Alkalihalophilus pseudofirmus: one gene and its partner. The protein of the gene in region 2 binds, or shares a complex with, the protein of the main gene of each other region. Links are inferred from orthologs where the notes say so. Each region holds a gene or a part of one and is shown on either strand. Other genes may lie near its edges.

Region 1 (4,481 bases), 3.4 Mb from region 2 along the record:
AGTCCGGGGCAGTCATAAACTCATCAAGCTCAGCCATGCGCTCTTGCTTTGCTTCTAAGTCAAAGAGACCCCCTAAAGTCTGTTAATCGTTTGGCCATTGCTGCTAGTTCTTGCTTCACTTCTACTAATTCCATACGCTCACCTCATTGATTATTTCCCTACATAAATTCATTGCCGAAAAGGCTAAAGGAGCCCGCATAAGCGGGGCTCCATTCAAACCTATATTATGCGTTAGAGCTGTTATTTCCCCGCTCCGCAGCAGTTTTTGTATTTCTTGCCGCTTCCGCAAATGCACGCGTCGTTACGTCCGATCGTTTCGCCTTTACGGATTGGCTTCTTTTTCTTCGGTTCTTGTTTAGATGTATCTTGATGAACTGCTTTTCCTTCAGCTACTTTTTGACGCTCAAGGTTCTGCTGCACTTGTGCCTTCATGATGTACATTGAGATTTCCTCTTCAATAGAAGCAATCATCGCTTCAAACATTTCGAAACCTTCGAAGCGGTATTCACGCAATGGATCGTTTTGCCCGTATGCACGCAGGTGGATCCCTTGGCGCAGCTGATCCATTTGGTCAATATGGTTCATCCATTTACGGTCAACCGTGCGGAGCATAATAACTTTCTCGAACTCACGCATATGTTCAGGTGTGAACTGCTCTTCTTTTTCATTGTAGCGAGCAATCACTTTCTCCGTAATAGCCTCAACCATTTCCTCTGGATCTAAGCCTTTAATATCTTTCTCTTCAAGCTCGCCCTCTTGAAGAAGGTTTGCATTCATATAGTTGACGATCGCCATAAGATCCCAATCCTCTGGCACTTCATTCTCAGGTGTGTGCAGACGGACTGTGCGATCAATGACATCCTTAATCATCGTCTCCACAATTTTACGCAGGTTGTCAGACTCAAGTACTTCCATACGCTGCTTGTAAATGATCTCACGCTGCTCACGCATTACATCATCATATTGAAGGATCTGCTTACGAGCATCGAAGTTGTTACCCTCTACTCGTTTTTGAGCCGTTTCAACCGCACGTGAAACAAGACGGCTTTCAATTGGCTGATCCTCTTCCATGCCAAGACGCTCCATCATAGAACGCATATTATCAGAACCGAAGCGGCGCATTAATTCATCTTCCATTGATAAATAGAATTGAGATGAACCAGGGTCCCCTTGACGACCGGCACGACCACGAAGCTGGTTATCAATACGACGACTCTCATGGCGTTCTGTACCTAAAACATGAAGACCGCCAAGCTCGCGTACACCTTCGCCTAGTTTAATATCTGTACCACGGCCGGCCATGTTCGTTGCGATCGTTACTGCACCTTGTTGACCTGCGCCCTCGATAATTTCAGCCTCACGCTCATGGTTTTTCGCATTTAATACATGATGCGGTACACGGCGTTTATTTAAAAGCTTTGAAACAAGTTCAGATGTCTCAACGCTTACAGTACCAACCAGTACAGGTTGTCCCTTTTTATGGATTTCTTCAATTTCGTTAACAACCGCTCTAAACTTCGCTTCCATCGTCTTATAGATAAGATCCGGCTTATCAATACGGGCAATTGGTTTGTTGGTTGGAATCACCATAACGTCCATGCCGTAAATGTTGCGGAATTCTTCTTCTTCCGTCTTCGCAGTACCAGTCATACCGGCAAGCTTCTCATACATACGGAAGTAGTTTTGGAATGTAATTGAAGCAAGTGTCATGCTCTCGCGCTGGATCTGCATGCCTTCTTTTGCTTCAATCGCTTGGTGAAGACCATCACTATAGCGGCGGCCTTTCATCAGACGGCCTGTGAATTGGTCAACAATCACCACTTCACCGTCTTCCACCACATAGTCCCCGTCACGCTGCATAACGACATGTGCTTTTAATGATTGATTTAAATGGTGGTTTAACTGAACATGCTTCTGATCATATAAGTTCTCGATTCCAAACGCACGCTCTGCTTTTGAAACCCCTTCTTCTGTCAGCTGAACCGCTTTTGTTTTTTCATCAAACGTGTAATCTTCCTCTGCCTTTAACACGCGGATAAATGAGTTTGCCTGCGTGTACAGCTGGGTTGAACGTTCAACTGATCCAGAAATAATTAACGGTGTTCTTGCTTCATCGACTAAGATCGAGTCAACCTCATCGACAAGAGCAAAGTGAAGCGGACGCTGTACCATCTGCTCTTTATAGAGAACCATGTTGTCACGAAGATAATCAAAGCCTAGCTCGTTGTTTGTGCTGTACGTAATATCTGCACGATACGCTTCTGCTTTTTCTTCTTTTGTAAGACCCGATTCATTCAGCCCGACAGTCAGCCCTAAGAAACGGTATAACTCACCCATCGTTTCGCAGTCACGGCGAGCTAAGTATTCATTGACGGTCACAACATGAACGCCTTTTCCTGTTAACGCATTTAAATAAACAGGGAGTGTTCCAACTAATGTTTTACCTTCCCCTGTTTTCATTTCTGAAATATTTCCTTGATGCAGTGCAATACCGCCTAATAGCTGGACGCGGTAAGGTGTCATACGAAGGACACGTGTTGAAGCTTCGCGAACGGTTGCGAAGGCTTCTGGTAATAAATCATCTAGTTTTTCGCCTTTTTCAAGACGCTCTTTAAATTCAAACGTTTTCTTTTGAAGACCATCATCTGATAGCTTTTTCATATCATCGGCTAGCGCATCAATTTGGTCCACGATCTTTTCGTTTTTCTTTACTTGACGCTGACTTGGATCACCGATGACTTTTTTAAGTAGTCCTAGCATTGAATTCGCCCTCTCTTCATTCAGCTCATAACAACAACTTTCTATGAACGTGAAGCTTTATCTCGCATATGCTCAATTTTAACAGGTTAAATCTGCCCTTACAAGGTAATTACCGCTACGGTGCCTAGAAGATGTCGACACGAACCCGCCTTACAGTCAGTGAATCGACAGCATGACTCGTTGATCAAGTAAAACTTTATTAAATAGTGAGAGATTACTTCAGCCTTTACTGAACCTTAGCCTTTCTTGTTATTCACCAAGCTTCTAATTTTGGTTCCCTGCACCCAATATACGGAATAAACTCATTTTCTTGAACGCTTTCATTTGATATAGTAAAGGAAATTGTAAAAAAAATGAGGAAATTCTGATGAAGAACCCGCTTAGCTATTTTAAAAAGGAGAAACCGTACCAACTGCGAACACTCATCATCCTATTAGTATCGATAGTGGTCGTTAGTTCACTGCTTTTAACCGGCCTTCTCGTTGCTTATGATACAGCCCAGCGCAGCGAGCGGACACTTGAAGAGAAAGCACGGACCATCGCGGCCACCATCGGGCAGACTCCAGATGTCATTTACGGCCTGCGAAACGGGGATCAAGATGGTTCTGTACAAGCCTTTACAAAAGAGGTTCAAGACCTGACAGATGTACATTATATTGTCGTCATGGACATGAACAGTATCCGGCTTTCACACCCAAATGAAGAATTAATAGGTGAGAGATTTGTCGGCGGTGATGAGGACCGTGCCTTGCAAGGCGAATCCTATACGTCGGTTGCCGAAGGAACATTAGGAGAATCAATGCGTGCCTTCGTACCGGTCTATGACGGAGATGAACAAATCGGCGTTGTCTCTACCGGTATTTTGCAAAGCCAGATCCGCTCAACGATCATTGAAGGTCAAACAAGCATCATTTACGGCCTTATTCTCGGTTTATTAGCTGGATTGATCGGGGCCCTGTTTTTAGCCCAGAAGATTAAAAATGTCTTAAACGGACTTGAACCGAGTGAAATATCACAGCTGCTTAAAGAACGCGAGGCAATGCTCGCTTCTGTTCGGGAAGGGATTATTGCGATTGATGAAAAAGGGGTGATTGTGGTTGCAAACCGCGCCGCACTCAGCATGTTTGAACGTGCCGGGCTTAAGGGTAACCCTTTAGGACAGCATGTCGCATCCTACATGCCTAACTCACGCCTGCATGAAGTATTAGTCCATAAAGAGATGAAATTAGACCAAGCGGAAAAACTGAATAAGCTCGATATAGTCATTAATCATGTCCCTGTTAAAACGTCCGGCCGATTAGTCGGCGCTTTGGCTACCTTCCGTGATAAAACAGAACTGACAATGATGCTAGAGCAATTATCCGGTGCGAAAACATATGCTGAAACACTGCGCAGCCACACCCATGAATTTATGAATAAACTTCATGTTATCTCGGCGATGGTTTTTACCGAGTCTTATGATGAGCTGCAATCTTACATTCAAACGATCTCTGACTTCTATCAAAAAGATGTCGGCTGGATCTCAGACTACGTGAAGGATCCTGTCTTAGCAGGCTACCTTCTAAACAAATTAAGTTTCCTAGAAGAGCAAGGCGTCGAAGTTGATTTATGCGGTGAGATGCCGTGGCCTTCGATTAGACAAGCTGAGGTCCTTGATTCCTTAATTACCGTCATCGGCAACTCGCTCGATAACGCCTATGAAGCGATCAAAGAGCAAGATG
Region 2 (5,696 bases):
CAATCCTTTATATAATGCGTTTTCTGTGACGTCCAACAATTGTTGATCCTCATCAGAAATTGTACCTACAGCATACGTCCAAGCGGAGTCACCGTGGTACCCATTCAACTTAGCACCAATGTCAACACTAATTACATCGCCGTCCTTAAGCACTCTAGAACCGGGTATACCATGTACCAATTCCTCGTTTACTGAAGCACAGATGCTGCCTGTAAATCCATTGTACCCTTTGAATGAGGGTGTTGCACCGTGTGAACGAATCAACTTTTCTGCAATCTCATCCAATTCTTTAGTAGTAATACCAGGTTGGATATGCTGCTTTAACTCTTGGTGAGTCAGAGCAACAATTCTCCCAGCTTCACGCATGATTTCTAATTCACGTTCTGTCTTACAAATAATCATGCATTGAGTCCTTTCAGAAGTTCATCTAAGTCTTCGAATACCTTATTGATATCTTGATCTCCATCGATCGTACGAAGATAGCCTTTTTCTGTATAGAAGTCAATTAGTGGCTGTGCTTGCTGTTGATTTACTTCAAGACGTTTTTTTACTGTTTCCGGCTTGTCGTCATCACGTTGGATTAACTCACCGCCATCAACGTCACATTTCCCTTCAACCTTTGGCGGGTTGTAGATCATGTGGTATGTCTTACCTGAAGTTGGCGACACACGTCTACCAGTTAAACGATCCATTAAAAGCTGCTCAGGTACATCAATGTTTAATACGTAATCAAGTTTACGTTCCATTGAAGCAAGCATATCTTCTAATGCTTCTGCTTGTGCTACTGTGCGAGGGAAGCCATCTAATAAGAAGCCTTTCTCACAGTCAGCTTTAGAGAGACGCTCTCTCACAATGCCAATTGTCACTTCATCCGGCACTAATTCACCAGCATCCATAAACGATTTAGCTTTTAAACCTAACTCTGTTTCTCCTTTAATGGCAGCTCGAAACATATCACCTGTAGAGATATGAGGGACCTCATATTTCTCGACAATACGCTCAGCTTGAGTACCTTTACCTGCTCCTGGTAAACCCATTAAAATAAGATTCATCACTAATCCCCTCCATCGCTCCGATTTAACAACAGAAGGCGAACGGGAAGAAATGATCCTCCCCTGCTCCCCTTGTTACTTAATAAAGCCTTTATAAGAACGTTTAATAAGCTGTCCTTCTATCTGTTTCATCGTGTCTAATGCTACACCAACTACGATTAATAATCCAGTACCACCGATTTGAATCGCCGCTGGCAGACCCATTAATCGTGTGAAGAAAACCGGGATAATTGCTACAGTTGCTAGGAACAATGCTCCGACAAACGTTAAACGGTATAAAATGCGAGTTAAGTACACTTGAGTTGTTTTACCGGGACGAATTCCTGGAATATAGCCACCTTGCTTTTTGAGGTTCTCGGCCATTTTTTCAGGATTGACCTGGATAAATGTATAGAAGTACGTAAATCCAATGATAAGCAATGCATACACTACCATACCCACCGGCTGAGTATAATCAAATACTCTTGTTACCCATGCAGCAATTGCATTATCCGTTCCGAAGAACCCGGCAACTGTTGGAGGGAAGATGAATAGTGAAAGTGCGAAGATAACCGGAATTACCCCTGCGCCGTTCACTTTTAATGGTAAGTGTGTAGATTGACCACCTACAGGACTACGACCAACTAAGCGTTTTGCGTATTGAACAGGAATCTTGCGTAATGCTTGTTGAACAAAGATAACACCAACAATAATAGCTAGTATTGCTAAAGCAAGTAGTAATAATGAAACGATACTCAAGAATAGCTGTTCGCCAGCATCTTGAATCTGTGTAGCATACAATTGGTTAAGTCCGTTTGGAATACCAGCTGCGATACCTGCAAAGATAATGATCGAAATACCATTACCAACACCCTTAGCGGTAATTTGTTCACCAAGCCACATAAGAAATGCTGTTCCCGCTGTAAGAACAAGTGCAATAAACAAATAAGTTGGAACACTTGGATTTGGAATTAATCCTGGGAAAAAGGAGTTAAATCCAATAGACATTCCAATTGCTTGAACAAAACCTAAAACGATCGTTCCATATCGGGTGAACTGTGCCAGCTTACGTCGGCCAGCTTCCCCCTCTTTAGCCCACTCGGCAAACTTAGGTACAACATCCATTTGCAACAACTGAACCACAATCGATGCAGTGATGTATGGCATAATACCCATTGCGAAAATCGAGAAGTTGCCAAGTGCTCCACCACCAAAAGTATTTAAGAACCCGAAGGCATTCAATTGGTCATGGAAGTTCAGAACATCACTGTTTGCCCCTGGTACAGGGATAAAGCTACCGATCCGAAAGACAACGAGCATGAGTAGGGTGAAAACAACCTTACGTCGTATGTCACCCACTCGAATAATGTTGGAGATCGTCCCGAACATTAAATCACCTCAGTTTTTCCGCCAGCAGCTTCGATTGCCTCAACTGCAGATGCAGAAAACTTATGTGCTTTAACTGTTAAGTTCTTTTCAAGCTTTCCGTTTCCAAGGATCTTGATTCCGTTTCTTACGTTCTTTACTGTACCTGATTCGATAAGTAGTTCTGGTGTTACCTCAGTACCTGCATCAAAACGATTGAGCGTCTCAAGGTTAATCACTGTAAACTCCTTACGAGTCGGGTTAGTAAAGCCGCGTTTTGGTAGACGACGGTATAATGGGTTTTGACCACCCTCGAAACCAGGACGTACGCCACCGCCAGAACGAGCGTTTTGACCTTTGTGACCTTTACCTGATGTCTTACCGTTACCAGAACCGATACCACGTCCTACACGATTACGTACTTTACGTGATCCTTCTGCGGGCTTCAACTCATGAAGTTTCATGTCGACACCTCCTCATGTATAAATTAAGCTATTAAGCTTCGATTTCTTTTACTGTTAAAAGGTGAGATACCTTATTTACCATACCGCGAATCGCAGCGTTATCTTCTTGAACAACAGTTTGGTGCATTTTGCGTAATCCAAGTGTGTTCACTGTAACGCGTTGGTCTTCCGGACGACCGATAAGACTACGAGTGAGGGTAATTTCTAATTTCTTAGCCATTGACGTTCCCTCCTTATCCTAACAGTTCTTCCACTGATTTACCGCGAAGTTTTGCAACTTCCTCAGCACGCTTCAGTTCTTTAAGTCCTTGCATAGTTGCACGAACCATGTTGATTGGGTTGTTAGAACCTAGTGATTTAGAAAGAATGTCACCTACACCAGCAAGTTCTAATACCGCACGTACAGGACCTCCAGCGATTACTCCAGTACCTTCAGAAGCAGGCTTTAATAATACGCGCCCTGCACCAAAGTGACCGATGATCTCGTGTGGAATTGATGTACCAACAACTGGTACTTCAATGAGGTTTTTCTTTGCATCTTCTACCGCTTTACGGATTGCCTCAGGAACTTCCTGAGCTTTACCCATACCGAAGCCGACATGGCCGTTCTTATCGCCTACTACAACCAATGCAGCAAAGCGGAAACGACGTCCACCTTTAACTACTTTCGCTACACGATTGACAGCTACTACTTTCTCTTCAAGTTCCAACGTATTAGGGTCAATACGACGCATTCGTTTTCCCTCCTTTGTTCTTTAGAATTGCAGGCCAGCTTCACGAGCTGCATCTGCTAATGTTTGTACACGACCGTGATATACATAACCACCGCGATCAAACACTACTACTTTATGACCGTTTTCTACCGCACGTTTAGCAACAAGCTCACCTACAGCTTTAGCTGCTTCTTTATTTCCACCGTTCTCAAGTGCAAGCTCTTTATCTAAGCTAGATGCAGAAGCAAGAGTTACACCATTTACGTCATCGATAAGCTGTGCGTAAATGTGTTTTGATGAACGGAAAACATTAAGACGTGGACGTTCAGGTGTTCCTGTGATCGCACGACGTACGTGAGCGTGTCTTTTCTTACGCGCCAAATTTTTGCTAGGCTTCGTAATCATTGAACGTCATTCCTTTCCGTAATTAATTATTTACCAGTCTTACCTTCTTTACGACGCACATATTCGCCTTCGTAACGAATACCTTTACCTTTGTAAGGCTCAGGAAGACGTACTGAACGAATATTAGATGCAACTGCTCCTACACGCTCTTTATCGATACCTTTAACGATAACTTTCGTGTTAGCAGGTACTTCGATTTCGATACCCGCTTCAGGAGTGATTTCAACTGGGTGAGAGTAACCAACGTTAAGTACAAGCTTTTGTCCTGACTTTGTTGCACGATAACCTACCCCGATAAGCTCAAGCGCACGCTCGTAGCCTTTCGTTACGCCCTCAACCATGTTATTGATTAAGCTGCGAGTAGTTCCGTGAAGAGCTTTGTGCTCCTTGTGCTCAGACGGACGCTCTACTGTAACTTGGTTTTCTTCTACATTGACTTTCATGTCCGGGTGAAGATTACGACTAAGTTCACCTTTAGGACCTTTAACCGTAAGTAGTGTTCCATCAAGCGTGATTGTTACACCAGCTGGAACCTCTACTGGTTTATTACCAATACGAGACATTCTTGTACACCTCCATTCATTTCAAGGAATGTATTACCAAACGTATGCTAATACTTCTCCGCCTACTTGTTGTTGACGTGCTTCCTTGTCTGTCATTACACCGTTTGATGTAGAAACTAACGCGATTCCTAGGCCGCCTAATACACGAGGAAGCTCTCCAGCTTTCGCATATACACGTAGACCAGGCTTACTGATACGTTTAAGACCAGTAATTACACGCTCATTTGTAGCACCATATTTTAAGAAGATGCGAATTACACCTTGCTTATTGTCTTCGATATATTCATAGTCACGAATAAAGCCTTCACGCTTAAGGATATCAGCGATTTCTTTCTTTACCTTTGAAGCAGGTAATTCAAGCTTCTCGTGACGAACTGTGTTCGCATTACGAATACGAGTCAGCATATCTGCAATTGGATCTGTCATGACCATAGTTATTTACCTCCTTCCCGTTCTTGGGCTTACCAACTAGCTTTCTTCACACCAGGAATTTGCCCTTTGTGAGCAAGCTCTCTGAAGCAAATCCGGCAAAGTTTAAACTTACGCAATACTGAATGAGGACGACCGCAACGTTCACAGCGAGTGTACTCTTGTACTTTGTACTTTTGTGTACGTTTTTGCTTTGCAATCATTGATTTCTTTGCCAAAGTTTTCCCTCCTCTTTCGAAACGACTTTAATTATTTTTGAAATGGCATTCCCATTTGTGTTAATAGTTCACGAGCTTCTTCGTCTGTATTCGCAGTTGTTACGATAACAACGTCCATACCGCGAACTTTATCAACTTTATCGTAATCAATTTCAGGGAAGATTAATTGCTCTTTCACACCTAGTGTGTAGTTACCGCGACCGTCGAATGCTTTTTTAGAAACACCGCGGAAGTCACGTACACGTGGAAGTGAAACAGAAACTAACTTATCAAGAAATTGGTACATGCGCTCACCACGAAGAGTTACTTTCGCACCGATAGGCATACCTTCACGAAGTTTAAAACCAGCGATTGATTTTTTAGCTTTTGTGATTAATGGCTTTTGACCAGTGATCTCAGCTAATTCTTCTACAGCTTTATCTAAAGCTTTTGCGTTAGATACAGCATCACCAACACCCATGTTTACAACGATTTTCTCAAGTTTCGGCACCGCCATAACAGATGAGTA

Evidence for each region.
Region 1: the proteins of secY (region 2) and secA are in contact, whole or in part, in a crystal structure (PDB 3DIN), measured with the Thermotoga maritima proteins. The link is inferred for Alkalihalophilus pseudofirmus from one-to-one orthologs. Residues at the interface, in WP_004081795.1 of Thermotoga maritima: Glu108, Gly109, Glu110, Glu111, Ala236, Glu237, Arg238, Arg239, Ile240, Thr241, Ile242, Gln243, Tyr244, Ala245, Arg246, Arg247, Val248, Thr249, Gly250, Arg251, Arg252, Val253, Tyr254, Gly256, Ala257, Ser258, Thr259, Tyr260, Leu261, Pro262; in WP_004082002.1 of Thermotoga maritima: Glu261, Ala262, Arg263, Lys300, Ala301, Arg302, Thr303, Ile304, Ile305, Leu323, Tyr324, Asp325, Pro326, Val329, Ser330, Tyr333, Ile336, Lys340, Phe345, Val349, Glu363, Phe364, Tyr374, Ser375, Gly376, Gly377, Glu393, Ile395, Thr482, Ser483.

What each region holds. Positions count from the first base shown.
Region 1 is NZ_CP117835.1:3,585,677-3,590,157, forward strand. What follows is about bases 1-3,105. They hold secA (preprotein translocase subunit SecA), read right to left. Parts: upstream 2,761-3,105; coding sequence 241-2,760; downstream 1-240. Outside these bases: dcuS (DcuS/MalK family sensor histidine kinase), read left to right, coding at 3,128-4,481. UniProt on the Escherichia coli protein: Required for protein export, interacts with the SecYEG preprotein conducting channel.
Region 2 is NZ_CP117835.1:147,842-153,537, reverse strand. Bases 275-3,218 are described here. They hold secY (preprotein translocase subunit SecY), read right to left. Parts: upstream 2,421-3,218; coding sequence 1,128-2,420; downstream 275-1,127. Other genes in these bases: rpsE (30S ribosomal protein S5), read right to left, coding at 3,094-3,218; rpmD (50S ribosomal protein L30), read right to left, coding at 2,892-3,080; rplO (50S ribosomal protein L15), read right to left, coding at 2,420-2,860; PQ478_RS00810 (adenylate kinase), read right to left, coding at 399-1,052; map (type I methionyl aminopeptidase), read right to left, coding at 275-402. In the rest of the region: more of map, read right to left, coding at 1-274; more of rpsE, read right to left, coding at 3,219-3,594; rplR (50S ribosomal protein L18), read right to left, coding at 3,616-3,978; rplF (50S ribosomal protein L6), read right to left, coding at 4,005-4,541; rpsH (30S ribosomal protein S8), read right to left, coding at 4,575-4,973; PQ478_RS00770 (type Z 30S ribosomal protein S14), read right to left, coding at 5,003-5,188; rplE (50S ribosomal protein L5), read right to left, coding at 5,220-5,696. UniProt on the Escherichia coli protein: The central subunit of the protein translocation channel SecYEG. Consists of two halves formed by TMs 1-5 and 6-10.